3 regions of the Streptomyces sp. TG1A-8 genome follow, and region 2 is predicted to be linked to each of the others. Evidence: riboswitches for the same ligand, from Rfam matches in the RefSeq annotation. Region 2 holds a riboswitch; each other region holds the start of a gene.
What was found. A riboswitch is a leader RNA that binds a small molecule or an ion and turns the genes downstream of it on or off. The one in region 2 is predicted to bind cyclic di-AMP.

Region 1: it holds a riboswitch for cyclic di-AMP, as region 2 does, so the genes downstream of both, QQY24_RS04770 (LysM peptidoglycan-binding domain-containing M23 family metallopeptidase) here and QQY24_RS12175 (C40 family peptidase) in region 2, are expected to answer to the same signal.
Region 3: it holds a riboswitch for cyclic di-AMP, as region 2 does, so the genes downstream of both, QQY24_RS18785 (transglycosylase family protein) here and QQY24_RS12175 (C40 family peptidase) in region 2, are expected to answer to the same signal.

Annotation. Positions count from the first base shown of each region.
Region 1 is NZ_JASTLB010000001.1:1,185,972-1,191,538, reverse strand. Features, by position in the region: partial or broken gene QQY24_RS04795 (transketolase C-terminal domain-containing protein) at 1-138, shown strand, start outside; gene QQY24_RS04790 (aspartate aminotransferase family protein) at 135-1,520, shown strand; gene QQY24_RS04785 (helix-turn-helix domain-containing protein) at 1,611-2,234, shown strand; gene QQY24_RS04780 (DUF6126 family protein) at 2,231-2,353, shown strand; gene QQY24_RS04775 (tyrosine-protein phosphatase) at 2,360-3,157, opposite strand; cyclic di-AMP (ydaO/yuaA leader) riboswitch at 3,618-3,778, shown strand; gene QQY24_RS04770 (LysM peptidoglycan-binding domain-containing M23 family metallopeptidase) at 3,783-4,739, shown strand; gene QQY24_RS04765 (SGNH/GDSL hydrolase family protein) at 5,057-5,567, shown strand, end outside.
Region 2 is NZ_JASTLB010000001.1:2,870,310-2,875,876, reverse strand. Features, by position in the region: gene QQY24_RS12190 (NlpC/P60 family protein) at 1-3, opposite strand, end outside; gene QQY24_RS12185 (hypothetical protein) at 413-766, shown strand; gene QQY24_RS12180 (hypothetical protein) at 744-1,748, opposite strand; gene QQY24_RS12175 (C40 family peptidase) at 1,848-2,765, opposite strand; cyclic di-AMP (ydaO/yuaA leader) riboswitch at 2,774-2,944, opposite strand; partial or broken gene pcrA (DNA helicase PcrA) at 3,205-5,567, shown strand, end outside.
Region 3 is NZ_JASTLB010000001.1:4,279,307-4,284,873, forward strand. Features, by position in the region: gene QQY24_RS18770 (nucleoside triphosphate pyrophosphohydrolase) at 1-315, shown strand, start outside; gene QQY24_RS18775 (cytochrome P450) at 520-1,800, shown strand; gene QQY24_RS18780 (transglycosylase family protein) at 2,048-3,127, shown strand; cyclic di-AMP (ydaO/yuaA leader) riboswitch at 3,310-3,477, shown strand; gene QQY24_RS18785 (transglycosylase family protein) at 3,482-4,228, shown strand; gene eno (phosphopyruvate hydratase) at 4,594-5,567, shown strand, end outside.

The DNA.
Region 1 (5,567 bases), 1.7 Mb from region 2:
CTGGCGCCCGCCGAGTGCAGCGAGGTGCCCGCCGACACAGGCCTCACGCCCGTCGGGACCGCCGGGCGGATCAGCGCGAGCCCGGCCGCCGGGGACAGCGGCGGACCGGGCGGGGAGAAACAGGAGACCACTGGATGACCACGGAGTTCGACCTCGGCGCACTCCTCGCCGAGCGCGGAGCCGAGCGCTACGAGCTGCACACGAAGTACCTCAACCCGCAGCTCCCGCGCATGCTGCACACCATCGGCTTCGACAAGGTGTACGAACGGGCCGAGGGCGCCCACTTCTTCGACGCCGACGGCAACGACTACCTCGACATGCTCGCCGGGTTCGGCGTCATGGGCCTGGGCCGCCACCACCCGGTCGTCCGCAGGGCACTGCACGACGTCCTGGACGCGGACCTCGCCGACCTGACCCGCTTCGACTGCCAGCCGCTGCCCGGTCTGCTCGCGGAACGCCTGCTCACCCACAGCCCGCACCTGGACCGGGTGTTCTTCGGCAACAGCGGCACGGAGGCCGTCGAGACGGCCCTGAAGTTCGCCCGGTACGCCACCGGGCGGCCCAGGATCCTGTACTGCGAGCACGCCTTCCACGGCCTGACCACCGGCGCGCTGTCGGTCAACGGCGAGACCGGCTTCCGCGACGGCTTCGCCCCGCTGCTGCCCGACACCGCCGTCCCCCTCGGCGATCTCGACGCCCTCGCGCGGGAGCTGGGGAAGGGCGACGTGGCCGCCCTGATCGTCGAACCGATCCAGGGCAAGGGCGTGCACGAGGCCCCGCCCGGCTACCTGCGCGCCGCCCAGGAACTGCTGCACCGGCACAAGGCGCTGCTCATCGCCGACGAGGTGCAGACCGGCCTCGGCCGCACCGGCGACTTCTACGCCTACCAGCGCGAGGACGGGGTCGAACCGGACCTGGTGTGCGTGGCCAAGGCGCTGTCCGGCGGCTACGTCCCGGTCGGCGCCACCCTCGGCAGGGACTGGATCTTCAAGAAGGTCTACTCGTCCATGGACCGCGTCCTCGTCCACTCGGCGAGCTTCGGGGCCAACGCGCAGGCGATGGCCGCGGGGCTCGCCGTGCTGTCGGTCATGGAGAACGAGCAGATCGTCGCCGGGGTGCGCGCCACCGGCGAGCTGCTGAAGTCCCGGCTGACCGCGCTGATCGACGAGTACGAGCTGCTCGCCGACGTCCGCGGCCGGGGCCTGATGATCGGCATCGAGTTCGGCCGGCCCTCCTCGCTGAAACTGCGCAGCCGCTGGACGATGCTCCAGGCCGCCCGCAAGGGCCTGTTCGCGCAGATGGTCGTCGTCCCGCTGCTGCAGCGGCACCGGATCCTCACCCAGGTCTCCGGCGACCACCTGGAGGTGATCAAGCTGATCCCGCCGCTGGTCCTCGACGAGGCCGACGTGGACCGGTTCCTCGGTGCCTTCACCGCCGTGATGGACGACGCCCACAGTGGCGGCGGCCTGATGTGGGACTTCGGCAGGACCCTGATCAAGCAGGCGGTGGCCAACCGCTGACGGCGCGGCGGCCCCGCCGCTCCCGGCCGCGGTTTTTGCCTGAGAGGCAAGTAATTTGCCGCACGGGCAAGGCTGCGGCTGAATGGGGGCATGAACGCCTCACACGCCGAACCGCCGGCGGGCCGGGGGGACGAGCTGCCCGCCGTCGCGCCGCAGCTGCGCGCCCTGCGCCGGCGGGCCGGCCTGACCCTGGAGGCCGCGGCACGCTCCGCCGGGCTGTCCCCGGCCCACCTGTCCCGGCTGGAGACCGGGCGGCGCCAGCCCTCGCTGCCGACGCTGCTCGCGCTCGCCCGCACCTACGGTACGACCGTCTCGGAACTGCTCGGCGAGAGCACCGCCGACCGCGACGCCGTCGTGCGCGCCGCCGACATGGAACCGACGCGCGCCGGCGGCTGGACGTACTTCCAGGCCGGGGCACCCGGACGCGGCATGCAGGCGTTGCGCGTCCGGGTGCCGTACGGCGCCCAGGGCGACATCGTGCGGGTCCACCCCGGCGAGGAGTGGCTCCACGTCCTCCAGGGGCGGCTCAGGCTGCGCCTCGGGGACGGCGCGCACCTGCTCGCGCCCGGTGACGGCGCGCACTTCGACTCGCTCACCCCGCACCGCCTCGCCGCCGAGGGCCACGACGGTGTCGAACTGTTGTTCGTCCACACCTTGCTGCAGAGTCCCACGGCCACCCTGTGCCTGGGCCCGTTGACGGGGGAACACCCATGAGCAACATGGAGGAGAAGTTCCCCCGCTCGCTCTGGATCCGGCTGATCGTCTACATCGCCCTCGGGCACGTGCTGGCCGCGTTCCTCTACCTGCTGTTCGCCCTGGGGGCCAAGGGCTGAGCGCGCTCAGTCCAGCAGGCGCTCGCGCAGCCGCTCCCGGGTCCGCGGGTCGAGCCCGAGACCCTGCTCGAAGTAGGCGTCGATTCCGCCCCACGTCTCCTCGATGCTCTCGAAGGCCGCCGACAGGTACTCGGCGCGTGCGTCGAAGAGCGGGCTGAGCAGGTCCATCACCTCGGGCGTGTACGCGGTCTCCGCGCTGCCGCTGCGCCGGACCCGGTAGCGCCGGTGCCTGGCGTTGGACTCCAGGTAGTCGGCGACGACCGCCTCCCGCTCCACGCCCACGGCGAGGAGCGTCACGGCTATGGAGATGCCCGCGCGGTCCTTGCCGGCCGCGCAGTGCATCAGCGCCGGCACGCTGTCCTCGGCGAGGGCGTGCAGCACCCGGGAGTGCTCGGCGGTGCGCTCCTTGACGATCGTGCGGTACGAGGCGACCATCCGGGCCGCCCCCTTGCCGTCCGCGAGGATGCCGCGCAGCTGGTCGAGGTCGCCGTCGCGGACCATCTTCCAGAACTCGGCGCCGTCCGCGGGGTCGCTCAGCGGCAGGTTCACGTTGCGCACGCCGGGCAGCACGACGTCCGGACCCTCCAGCCTCTGGTCGGCCGCGTTGCGGAAGTCGAAGATCGTGTGCAGGCCCAGGGAGGCGAGGAAGGCCGCGTCCTCCTCCGTCGCGTGCGCGAGGTGACCGCTGCGGAACAGCACTCCGTGGCGCACCCGCCGTCCGTCCACGGTCGGCAGTCCGCCCACGTCACGGAAGTTGCGCACTCCGGCCAGCTCGGGCTCGGTCGACGGGACCTGCTGCGTCACGGGGGCTCCTCCCGGTAGGCCCCGCCGGTGCGGCTCGCCGGCGGGCGTTCAGCCGACGATACGACATCGCCTTCCCCGTGCCACGAGCCGTCGCACCCGTTCCGCCGCGCCCCGTACGACGGCCCGGGCCCGGGGCTCCCCGCCCGCCGCACACCCGGCACCCTGCCCGAAACGACACTTTCGCAACGACTCGGTCCGTAATGGGAGGCGGGGGGAGGGTGCCGCGTGAGGAGCGTCATAGTCGTGACCGTGCGTTGCGCACGCCGCTCGGGCAAATCCCTTTTCCCGCCGGGGGATTGCCGATCGGGAAAGGACGGGACCGCACGGAGGGTGAGCGCGTCCCCGGGATGTCGATCACCCGGAACGGAGAATCCCGGGAAAGGCCGCTTGTTTCCGCGCGTCCCGTTCGCTTACGTTCGCCACCCGTCCGGACGGAACGCCGAATCCTGCCGCCGCCCGGACTCCCCACACGTCACCCGTCCACGGCAGGAGCGGGGGACCCACCAGGTACCACTGCCTGTCCGGTCTCCGCGACAGGCTAGGGGTGCAGCCGCGCACCGCGCGGCCGGGCAGCTCCAGCCCGAACCCGACAGCTCACCCCGCAGGCGCCGGAGAGGAATGCACCATGCCCGCGAAGGGTAAGCACCGACGCCCCAAGACCCAGCGTCTCACCCGCTCCATCGCCGTCGCCGGCACCGGCGGCGCCGCTCTGGCCCTGCCGCTCCTCGGGACCACCGGAGCCCACGCCGCCACCCCGCCGTCCGCGCCCGGCAAGGCCGCCGGGTCCCCCGCCGCCGGGAAGCAGGCGCTGTCCCAGCAGCGGACCGCCGCGCGGACCGCCTCCGAAGTGCGCACCTACACGGTGAGGGCCGGCGACTGCCTGGCGGGGATCGCCGACGAGCAGCACGTGGGCGGCGGCTGGCACCGGCTCTACGACGACAACCGGCAGGCCGTCGGCGGCGACCCGTCGCTGATCCACCCCGGCCTGAAGCTCACGCTCGGCGGGAAGGCCGCGGCGGCGCGCACCGGGGCCCCGGCCGCGCAGGGCACCCCGTCGCCGGCGGACGACCGGGCGGAGGAGGAGGGGACGACCCGGGCGGCCCCGGCGGCGAAGACCCCCGCGTCCGCCCCGGCCGCGTCCGCCCCGGCCGCGTCCGCCCCCGCCACGTCCACCGGCTACACCCTCCCGGTCACCGGAGCCGTCCTCGGCACCGGCTACCACGTGGCCGGCAGCATGTGGTCCAGCGGTTACCACACCGGCGTCGACTTCGTCGTCCCGACCGGCACCCCCGTCAAGGCCGTCGCCGCCGGCACGGTCGTGTCCGCCGGCTGGGGCGGCGCCTACGGCAACCAGGTCGTCATCAAGCTGAACGACGGCCACTACGCCCAGTACGCCCACCTGTCCCAGCTCTCCGTCTCGGCCGGACAGACCGTGGCCGAGGGCGCGCAGCTCGGCCTGTCCGGGGCGACCGGCAACGTGACCGGCCCGCACCTGCACTTCGAGATCCGCACGACGCCGGACTACGGTTCGGACGTCGACCCCGTCGGCTACCTCCGCCTGCACGGGGTCACCGTGGGCTGAGGCGCCGGTCCGCCGCCCTGCCCGCACCACCTTGCCCGACACGCCGCCGAAGGCCGGCCCGCGCTCCCGCGGGCCGGCCTTCGGCGTATCTGTGCGACTGCGTCGCGCGGTGGCGTCGCGCGGTGCCGCCCCACGGTGCTCCGGGCGGCGGTCGCACAGTCAACACCTGCGGGGACACGGCTATTCCGCAGTTGGTGAAGTCTTTGGCAGTGGCTCATCTCACCGTTCGTCAATCCCCGCTTACGGTCGCGTAGGTCACATCCGAAGGTGAATCATGACCCGACGTGGCAGACGATTCGAAGAATGACAACAGATCAGTGATCGGGTCGTACGTGGCGGTGGGGGACAGCTTCACCGAGGGCGTGGGCGATCCCGGCCCGGACGGGGCGTTCGTGGGGTGGGCCGACCGGTTCGCGGTCCTGTTGGCGGACCGGCGGCCGGAGGGCGACTTCGAGTACGCCAATCTCGCGGTCCGCGGGAAGCTGCTCGACCAGATCGTGGCGGACCAGGTCCCCCAGGCCGTCGAACTCGCCCCGGACCTCGTCTCCTTCTGCGCGGGCGGCAACGACATCATCCGGCCCGGCACCGACCCGGACGAGGTGGCCGAGCGCTTCGAACGGGCGGTGGCCCGGCTGGCCGCGGCCGCCGGCACGGTGATGGTGACCACCGGCTTCGACACCCGCGGCGTCCCCGTGCTCAAGCACCTGCGCGGCAAGATCGCCACCTACAACGGGCACGTCCGCGCCATCGCCGACCGGTACGGCTGCCCCGTGCTCGACCTGTGGTCCCTGAGGTCCGTGCAGGACCGCCGGGCCTGGGACAACGACC
Region 2 (5,567 bases):
CACCTGGACCGTCACGTCCCTTCCGTAGGACTCGTAGGACCGAGCGGTCGGTGCGTCCGACGGCGGCCCGCACGGGGAGCGCGCCGGACACCTCCCGGCCGGGGAGACCGACGGCCGCCCCTGGTCAGGACGGTGATCAGGAGCCGGTCACCCGGGTGAGGACGCTAGGGCCAACGGTGACGGCTTGGTAACGCACTGTGCGGAACTGCCCATGACGGGCGGAGTCGTGACCGGCCGTGGTCGGTTCACCGATCTCCCATGACCGCCTTCACGCAGCGTGGTGATCGAAGTGGGGCAAGCGGGACGCGCGGGAGCCCTGGGGTGCTATGGAACACACGCGGGCGCGACCGGCGGGCGCCTCGGCCGGGCCCGGTGACGGGAAGCCGGGAGGCCCCTGATTAGGCTCCGGCCCATGGACGTACTCATCCATCTCTTCGTCGGCCTGCACATCATCGGCATCGCCGCGCTGCTCGGCGGTTTCCTCACCCAGATGAAGGCGATGGGCCGGGGCACGGCCCGCTTCGTCCCCGCCATGCTGCACGGCGCGTTCACCATGCTGGCCACCGGCGTGGTCCTGGTCGGTCTCAACGAGGCCGACGACCACCACGTCAACACCGTCAAGATCGGCCTCAAGCTGGCCCTGCTGATCGTCGTCCTGGGGCTGGTCTACGTGAAGCGCGACGAGGAGGACGTGGACAAGGGGCTCTTCGGGCTGGTCGGCCTGCTGACCACGGCGAACATCTTCATCGCCGTGCTGTGGACGTGACGCCCGGCGCCCCCCTGCCGCCCTGGCCGGCCCCCGCGCGGGCCGCGCGCACCGCGGCGACGACGGCCACCAGCCACGCCGCCACCGCCACCCACACCAGCGCCCGCCCCGGCCCCGTCAGCCAGGGCGCGTCCACGGCGGCCGCGACGGACAGCACCGCCGCCGCGGTCGCCCCCGTCGCGAACACCGTCGCCCACCGCCGCACGTCGTGGCGCAGCCGGGGCAGCGCCACCTCGGCGGCCAGCAGGACGAGGTAGCAGGCCAGGTCCAGGACGAGCAGCGTGATGGTCATGTCGCGCAGTGTGCCGCGGTCGTCGTCGTTCCACAGGGGCAGGCGCGCGCTGTCGGCCAGGAGCAGTTCGGCCCCCGCCAGCGCCGAGATGCCGAGCGCCCCGCCGGCGAACCAGTGGTCCCCGGCCCCGTGCAGCACCTGGCGCGGCTCGAAGCGCGTCAGGGCGAGGCCGTAGAACACCAGGCCCAGCCAGAACAGCGCCAGCGCGGCGTGCGCGAGCCACGCCAGTGCCTCGCTCGCGGCCAGGACGGCCGCCAGCACCGCGAGCCCCTGTGCGGCCACACAGCACAGGAACACCGTCCCGGGCATGCGCCGCCCCCGGTTCCGTGGGGCGAGCAGGAGCAGCACGGGCCAGAGCAGCGCCGCCAGCGCCAGCAGCGCCTCCGCCGGGGTCTGCCGGCCGAGCGCCGAGATCCGGGTGCCGAGCACCGCCGTGGCGGCGACGGCGGTGAGCGCACCCGGGCCGCGCGCCTGCGCCGCCCACCGGTGCCGCTGTCCCACCAGCCGTACGGCGAACCCGGCACCGAGCCCCGCCCAGACGACGCAGGCGACCCCCAGGAGGATCCGGGACGGCGTCTCGTCACCGCTCATGTGCAGGCCCACCGACACGATGCCGGTCGCCATCACCGCGGTCCCGGCCGCCGGCCGGCGCCGGGCCCACCACGCACGCAGACCTGAGATGCCGGGCATGCGCCCGATGGTAGGGAGCCGCGCGGTCCGTCCGGGGGAGGGCACGCGCGCGGGGGCCCGAACAGCGCACCGCGCGCGGGACGGCGGGCGCGGGACGGGTCAGGCCGGTCGCACGACGCTGTGGACGGGCGTTTCGCCGCCGTGGTGGACCGGTTCCTCGCAGACGTACGCGCCGGGCCCCGGTGCGTGGACCATCATGCCCCCGCCCAGGTAGAGACCGACGTGGTGCGCGCCGCCGAAGAAGACCAGGTCACCGGGTCGCGCCTCGGCGACCGTGACCGCCGTGCCCGCGCGGGCCTGGCCGGCCGCGGTGCGCGGCAGGGCCACGCCGGCGGCCTTCCAGGCGGCCTGGGTGAGGCCGGAGCAGTCGTAGGAACCGGGCCCGGCGGCACCCCAGACGTACGGTTTGCCGATCTGTGCGCGGGCGAAGGCGACGGCCTTGCCGGCCGGGAGGTCGGTCGGGAGGTCGGCCGGGGCGGCGGACGGCGTGATGCCGCGGGCGGACCGGCCCGGCGGCGGTGCCGTGCCCCGGGCCGCCTCCCGGGCGAGCAGTGCGCGCGCGGACGCCAGCTTTCGCTGGGCGGCGGCCTTGGCCGTCTTCGGACCGTTCGGCGCCTCGGCCGGCGCCACGACGGGTGTCGCACGGGTCCTGGCGGTCTCCTGGCGCCTGCGCACGGTCGAGGCCAGCCGGTCCATCACCCGGCTCTGGTCGAAGTAGTCCCGCGGGCCGTCCGGGAGCCGGACCCCCTCGCGCGGGACGTCGGCGCGCTCGCGCGGCCGGCCGGTCCGCGCCCCGGCCGCCTCCTGCGGTTCGGCCGCCGACTCGGCCCGCCGGTAGAAGTCCTCGATCTTCCTCTCGATCTCCTCCCGGCTCGGCCGGCCGTCGGGAGCGGGCGCCGCCTCGGCCGCGTGCGACAGCACGGCCACGGAGGTGAAGGCGGCGGTGGCCAGGGCGGGGCTGGTGCGGACGACTGCTCCGCGCGTCCCGCCGGGGCGCGGCTTGCGGTGCGACGCCAAGGGAGGCGACTCCTTCCATGTGCCGCCTACCGGGTTAGCTGTCGGGTTCGGGCGGGTGGTTCGGAAGGGTTGCCCTACGGCGTCGTCCCGGGTGGGAGTCGGCCGATTCACCCCAGGATCGGTGGGTCCCCGGCTCCGGTCGCCGCACAGGGGCGCACCGGACTCGGCGGAGGCCGCGCGGCCCGGCGACGTTCGCCGGAAGGGGTCGTGCGACCTGAGGGAAACTTAGCCAACTCGTGTGACTCCTGTGAAGGTTGGCGCACGAAATGTCCGATACATTTTCGTGACCTGTGAGCGGGCGGGCCTCCGCGACGGGACGCCCGCGCAGCGTGAGCGGCGGACCGGTGCGTGCCGAAGCGGTCATCGCCGCCCCGGGGGACCGGTCGTGCCCCCGGGGCGGCGACCGGTTGTCCGCGGGGCGCCCTAGACTCGGAGAGCGATGAGCAGCCTCTTTGACGACAGCTTCCTGGCGGACCTCCGAGCCCCTCGCGGGCACGAGGAGGAGCCCCCGCCGCCGCCCGAGGACGATCACGTTCCGGAGTCGCTTCCGGACGACCTGTTCGGCGGGAAGTTCGACGTGCCGCCGGAGCGGGACACCCACTACCGCGACGGCGCCCCGCGCCCCGCGATCGACGCCGCCGCCCTCCTGGAGGGGCTGAACGAGAACCAGCGCGCCGCGGTCGTCCACGCCGGCTCCCCCTGCTCATCGTCGCCGGCGCCGGCTCCGGCAAGACCCGCGTGCTCACCCACCGCATCGCCCACCTGCTCGCCGAGCGGCACGTGCACCCGGGCCAGGTCCTCGCGATCACCTTCACCAACAAGGCCGCGGGCGAGATGAAGGAGCGCGTCGAGCAGCTCGTCGGCCCGCGCGCGCACGCGATGTGGGTCATGACCTTCCACAGCGCGTGCGTGCGCATCCTGCGCCGGGAGTCCAGGAAGCTCGGGTTCACCTCCTCGTTCTCGATCTACGACGCCGCCGACAGCAAGCGCCTGATGGCCCTGGTCTGCCGCGACCTGGAGCTCGACCCCAAGCGCTACCCGCCCAAGTCCTTCAGCGCCAAGATCAGCAACCTGAAGAACGAGCTGATCGACGAGGAGGACTTCGCCGCCCGGGCCACCGACGGCTTCGAGAAGGCCCTCGCCCAGGCCTACGCGCTGTACCAGTCACGCCTGCGCGAGGCGAACGCGCTCGACTTCGACGACCTGATCATGACGACGGTCAACCTGCTGCGCGCCTTCCCGGACGTCGCCGAGCACTACCGCCGCCGCTTCCGGCACGTCCTGGTGGACGAGTACCAGGACACCAACCACGCCCAGTACGCACTCGTGCGCGAACTGGTCGGCACCGGCGAGCACGCCGGGGACGCCCCGCCCCACGCGGACGACCTCCCGCCCGCCGAGCTGTGCGTGGTCGGTGACGCGGACCAGTCGATCTACGCCTTCCGGGGCGCGACGATCCGTAACATCCTCCAGTTCGAGGAGGACTACCCGGACGCGACGACGATCCTGCTGGAGCAGAACTACCGCTCCACGCAGACCATCCTGTCCGCCGCCAACGCGGTCATCGAGCGCAACGAGTCCCGCCGCCCGAAGAACCTGTGGACCAACGCCGGCCAGGGCGCGCGCATCACCGGTTACGTGGCGGACACCGAGCACGACGAGGCGCAGTTCGTCGCGGACGAGATAGACCGCCTGGTCGACGCGGGCCGGGCCAAGGCCGGCGACGTCGCCGTCTTCTACCGCACCAACGCCCAGTCCCGCGTCTTCGAAGAGGTCTTCATCCGCGTCGGCCTGCCCTACAAGGTCGTCGGCGGCGTCCGCTTCTACGAGCGCAAGGAGGTCCGGGACGTCCTGGCCTACCTGCGCGTCCTCGCCAACCCCGAGGACTCGGTGCCGCTGCGCCGCATCCTCAACGTCCCCAAGCGGGGCATCGGCGAGCGCGCCGAGGCGATGGTCGACGCCCTCGCCCAGCGGGAGAGGATCAGCTTCCCGCAGGCGCTGAAGCGCGTGGACGAGGCGTACGGCATGGCCGCGCGGTCCACCAACGCGGTCAAGCGGTTCAACACGCTGATGGAGGACCTGCGTACGATCGTGGAGTCCGGCGCCGGACCCGCGACCGTCCTCGAAGCGGTGCTCGAACGCACCGGTTACCTGGCCGAACTGCAGGCCTCCACCGACCCGCAGGACGAGACCCGCATCGAGAACCTGCAGGAACTGGCGGCTGTGGCCCTGGAGTTCGAGCAGGAGCGCGGCGAGGGCGAGCAGGGGACGCTGGCCGACTTCCTGGAGCAGGTCGCCCTGGTCGCCGACTCCGACCAGATCCCGGACGAGGAGGACGGCAGCGGCGTCATCACGCTGATGACCCTGCACACCGCCAAGGGCCTGGAGTTCCCGGTCGTCTTCCTGACCGGCATGGAGGACGGCGTCTTCCCGCACATGCGGGCCCTCGGCCAGACCAAGGAACTGGAGGAGGAGCGGCGCCTGGCCTACGTCGGCATCACGCGCGCCCGGGAGCGGCTGTACCTCACGCGCTCCACGCTGCGCAGTGCCTGGGGCCAGCCGTCGTACAACCCGCCCTCCCGCTTCCTGGAGGAGATCCCGCCCGCCCATGTGGACTGGAAGCGGACGGGGGCGACCGCGCCGATGCCCTCCGGTCCCGCCGCCGGGGTCGCGGCCTCGCTGTCCTCGACCCGCTCCCGCTCCGCGGTCTCGGGCGCGTCCGGGTTCGCCACCCGGCGCGCGGGGGAGAAGCCGGTGGTCGCCCTGGCCGTCGGGGACCGCGTCACCCACGACCAGTTCGGA
Region 3 (5,567 bases), 1.4 Mb from region 2:
GAGGACGTCAAGGAGCACTGGCTGCGGACCAAGGCCGAGGAGAAGCGGCGCGGCTCGGTCACCGAAGGCGTCCCCCTCGGCCAGCCCGGACTCGCCCTCACCGCCAAGCTCGCCTTCCGCGCCCGCACGGCCGGCCTGGACGTCCCGCTCCCGCGGGGCGAGGGCATCGGCTACGAACTGCTGGCCCTGGCGGCGCGGGCCGAGGCGGAGGGTGTGGACCCGGAGGCGGCCCTGCGGGCGGCGGCCCGGGTCTACCGGGACGCGATACGGGCGGTGGAGGCGGAAGGAAAGGACGGCACGGCGGCCGCGCAGTAGTTAAGGAGGGGCACCGCGGCGGAGCGGCGGGAGCGGCACCGCGACACGGAGCCGGCCGACTCCTCGAAGGGCGCGGCGGACCGCAACGGAACGCGGGGCGTCCCGCACAGCCACGGTGCGGGACGCCCCGGAGCGCCGGAGCGCGGTGTCCGCCGGCCCCGGTCCCCGTGAGGCGCGCCGCGGCGGGCCCGATACCGTCGGGGGGTGACCGACCAGCCCCACCCCCCGACGGCCGACGACTCCGCCCCCGCCCTGTTCACCTGGGAGTTCGCCGCCAACCCCTACCCCGCCTACGCCTGGCTGAGGGAGCACGCCCCGGTGCACCGGACGCGGCTGCCCAGCGGGGTCGAGGCATGGCTGGTCACCCGGTACGGCGACGCCCGGCAGGCCCTCGCCGACCAGCGGCTGAGCAAGGACCCCGCGCACCACGACGAGCCCGCGCACGCCAGGGGCAGGACCGGCATCCCCGGCGAGCGCAAGGCCGAGCTGATGACGCACCTGCTGAACATCGACCCGCCGGACCACACCCGCCTGCGCCGGCTGGTGAGCAAGGCGTTCACGCCCCGCCGGGTCGCCGAGTTCGCGCCCCGCGTGCAGGAGCTGACCGATCTGCTCATCGACCGGTTCGCGCGGACCGGCTCCGCCGACCTCATCCACGAGTTCGCCTTCCCGCTCCCCATCCACGCCGTCTGCGACCTGCTCGGCGTCCCGCGCGAGGACCAGGACGACTTCCGGGACTGGGCGGGCATGATGATCCGGCACGGGGGAGGACCGCGCGGCGGGGTCGCGCGGTCGGTCAAGAGGATGCGGGGCTACCTCGCCGACCTCATCCACCGCAAGCGGGCGGCGCTGCCCGCCGAGCCCACCCCGGGCGAGGACCTGATCTCCGGCCTCATCCGCGCCTCCGACCACGGCGAGCACCTCACCGAGAACGAGGCCGCCGCCATGGCCTTCATCCTCCTCTTCGCCGGTTTCGAGACCACCGTCAACCTCATCGGCAACGGCACCTACGCCCTGCTCACCCACCCCGGGCAGCGCCACCGGCTGCAGCGGTCCCTGGCCGCGGGCGACCGGGACCTGCTGGAGACCGGCGTGGAGGAACTGCTCCGCTACGACGGCCCGGTGGAGCTGGCCACCTGGCGGTTCGCCACCCGGCCGCTCACCCTCGGCGGACAGGACATCGCCGCCGGGGACCCGGTGCTCGTCGTCCTCGCCGCCGCCGACCGGGACCCGGAGCGGTTCGCGGACCCGGACGTGCTGGACCTCGCCCGGCGCGACAACCAGCACCTCGGCTACGGCCACGGCATCCACTACTGCCTCGGCGCCCCGCTCGCCCGGCTGGAGGGCCAGACCGCGCTCGCCACCCTCCTGACCCGCCTGCCCGACCTGCGGCTCGCGGCGGACCCGGCCGAACTGCGCTGGCGCGGCGGACTCATCATGCGCGGCCTGCGCACACTCCCCGTGGAGTTCACGCCGAGCACCTGAGCCCACCGCCTGAGCCCACCGCCACCGAGCCCGCCCGACCCGTGAACGCACCGTCCCCCACCTGCACGGCAGACCCGAACCTCACGTCCCCCGCGCGAAGGTGACAGGTATTCAACTTCGTGATCTTCATGTGATCTGTGCGGCATGAACTTGTGACAAGTGATCGCCTGCCGATACGTTCACCCCTCAGCGCGGCGCCGAGCCCCATCCGCCGCGCGGACCCCGCTGTCGCACGAAAGGCTTCCGCATGCTCTCCGGGAACGGCCGTCACCGTCGCCCCCGCCAGGCTCCGGCCCTCCTCGTCGCGGCCGGAGTGACCGGCTCGGCCATCGCCATCCCGCTCCTCGGCGCCGCGAGCGCCAGCGCGGCCGACGGCACCACGTGGGACAAGGTCGCCGAGTGCGAAAGCGGCGGCTCCTGGAGCGCCGACACGGGCAACGGCTACTACGGCGGCCTGCAGATCTCCCAGGAGGACTGGGAGGCCCACGGCGGCACCCGGTACGCCTCCAGCGCCGACCAGGCCAGCCGCTCGCAGCAGATCGCCGTCGCCGAGAAGATCCTGGCCGACCGGGGCACCACGCCCTGGGCGACCTGCGCCCTGCTCTCCGGGCTGACCTCCGACTCGGGCTCCGTGGACGTCGACACCGGCGTCGACGGCTCCGGCGCGGCGGACCCGGGCACGGACGACGCGCCCGGGTCCGGCGACTCCGCCGGGCCCACCGACTCCCCGGGCCCCGCCGGCGGATCGGACCCGTCCGGCCCACCGGACGCGACGCCCTCGGCCGGCTCCGGCCCCTCCTCGGGCGCGGCCGACACCCCGGCCCCGGCCCCGGGTTCGCGTTCGGGGACGGACGGCCACGAGACCGGCAAGGCAGGCAAAGCGGACGGGGCCGGCGATGCCGCCAAGTCGGACACGTCCGCATCCGCCGGACCGGAGGGCGGGGGGAGCGGTGGCCCCACCACCACCGGCTCCGCGACCGGCGATCCGGACGATTCCTGGCAGAGCGGCGGTTCCTGGAGCCTGGTCGACACCGGCTCCCTCGACACCGGCTCCCTCGACAATGGCGGACGCCACCGCGGCGGCAGTGCGGACGAAAAAGTGACAAACGGTCAAAGTGCCGCGCCCTCCGGCCGTCACGCCTCCCGGGGTGCGGACACCTACACGGTCCGGCGGGGTGACACCCTCGCCTCCATCGCCGACTCCCTCGGCCTCGACGGCGGATGGCACGCGCTCTACGCCGCGAACGAGAAGGCCGTCGGCGCCGACCCGAACCACATCTCCGCCGGTCAGACCCTGGAAGTAAGGGCGGAAACAGGCGGAAAGTAGCGGGAGTTGACGTCCCGTTTCGCGACCCATGTCCGTTTTGGCGAAAGTGTGGGATGAGTCTCAGAAGCCCTGATCGTCTTTGAAATTTCGCCGGTCCCGTGTCTACGGTCGTGATCGCTCGTCACCACGGGCCCCGGCGACCGCAACGCCGAATCCTGCCAGCGGTCGCCCGGGAACAGTCGTCGCGTCATGCGCCGCAGGCAGGAGCGGGGGACCCAAGGTAAGCGCCAGGACCGGCAGTTCGGCCGGACCCGGCTAGGGGTAAAGCCACCCTCCCGCAGGAGGGTGGCCGGGCAACTCAACCGGCCCGAACCCGACAGCTCACCTCGCAGGCGTCGGTGAGGGGATCCATCCATGCTGTTTTCCGGCAAGGGCAAGCACCGCCGTCCGTCCAAGGCCGTCCGCGCCGTCGCGCTCGCCGGTGTCACCGGCGCCGCCGTCGCCGCCCCGCTGATGGCGGCCGGCAACGCCTCCGCCGCCACCGCCTCCGAGTGGGACACGGTCGCCCGGTGCGAGTCCGGCGGCAACTGGTCCATCAACACCGGCAACGGCTACTACGGCGGCCTGCAGTTCTCCGCCTCCACCTGGGCCGCCTACGGCGGCACGCAGTACGCCGCCACCGCCGACAGGGCCTCCAAGGCGCAGCAGATCGCCGTCGCCGAGAAGGTCCTCGCCGCGCAGGGCAAGGGTGCCTGGCCGGTCTGCGGCACGGGCCTGTCCGGCGCCGCCTACGGCGGTTCCGCCCCGACCGGCAACTCCGCCCCGACCGGCAGCTCGGCGGGCACCTCCGGCAGCTCGGCGGGCACCTCGGGCGGCTCCACGTCGAACAGCGGTGGCAGCACCGCCGCCCGCTCCGGCGACCAGCAGGCCGCCTCCCGCTCCGCGGAGCGTCCGGCCGCGAGCAGGACCGTCACCACCCCGACCGGCGAGAAGGTCAAGAAGGGCGACGGCGAGTACAAGGTCGTCGCGGGCGACACCCTCAGCACCATCGCCCAGAAGCGCGGCGTCGCGGGCGGCTGGAAGAAGCTGTTCGAGCTGAACAAGGGCATCGTCGAGGACGCCAACCTCATCTACCCGGGCCAGCAGCTGCACCTGAAGTGACATCCGGCGCCCACGGCGGCCTCACCGCCCCCGCGGCACGGGTCCGCACGCCGAACCCCTCGTGAGGGCCCCGCCCCGCCGGCCTCCCGCCCCGGCGCGTCCTTCCCGGACGCGCCGGGGCGGGGCTTTTTCCGCCCGCCCCCCGCGCGCCGCGCCCGCCCCGGGCTCCCCCTTCCCCGCCTCCGGCCCGTCCCGACTTCTCCGGTCCTTCCGGGCACCCCTTTGTTTCGGGCCAAAACAAAAGGTACCGTCGGCATGTCCACGGGACGGTCGGTCGCCGGCCGACGCCCCCGGGACGGTTAGGCTCTAGTCGCAAGGCACACCAGCCCCGCACAACCAGCGTCACATCCACGAAGGAGATGCTCGTGCCGTCCATCGACGTCGTCGTAGCCCGGGAAATCCTGGACTCCCGAGGCAACCCCACGGTCGAGGTCGAGGTCGGCCTCGACGACGGCAGCACGGGTCGTGCCGCCGTCCCCTCCGGCGCCTCCACCGGTGCCTTCGAGGCCATCGAGCTCCGCGACGGTGACTCCAACCGCTACCAGGGCAAGGGCGTCGAGAAGGCCGTCCTGGCCGTCATCGAGCAGATCGGCCCCGAGCTGGTCGGCTACGACGCCACCGAGCAGCGCCTGATCGACCAGGCCATGTTCGACCTGGACGCCACCGACAACAAGGGCTCCCTCGGCGCCAACGCGATCCTGGGCGTCTCCCTCGCCGTCGCCCACGCCGCCTCCGAGGCCAGCGACCTGCCGCTGTTCCGCTACCTGGGCGGCCCGAACGCGCACCTGCTGCCGGTGCCGATGATGAACATCCTGAACGGCGGCTCGCACGCCGACTCCAACGTGGACATCCAGGAGTTCATGATCGCCCCGATCGGCGCGGAGTCCTTCTCCGAGGCCCTGCGCTGGGGCGCCGAGGTCTACCACACCCTCAAGAAGGTGCTGAAGAGCAAGGGCCTGTCCACCGGCCTCGGCGACGAGGGCGGCTTCGCCCCCAACCTCGGCTCCAACCGCGAGGCCCTCGACCTCATCCTCGAGGCCGTCAAGGAGGCCGGCTACACCCCCGGCGAGCAGATCGCGCTCGCCCTGGACGTCGCCGCGTCCGAGTTCTACAAGGACGGCTCCTACGTCTTCGAGGGCAGGAACCGCACCGCCGAGGAGATGACCGAGTACTACGCCGAGCTGGTCGAGGCGTACCCGCTGGTCTCCATCGAGGACCCGCTGTTCGAGGACGACTGGGACGGCTGGAAGACCATCACCGCCAGGCTCGGCGACAAGGTCCAGCTGGTCGGCGACGACCTGTTCGTCACCAACCCCGAGCGCCTCGCCAAGGGCATCGA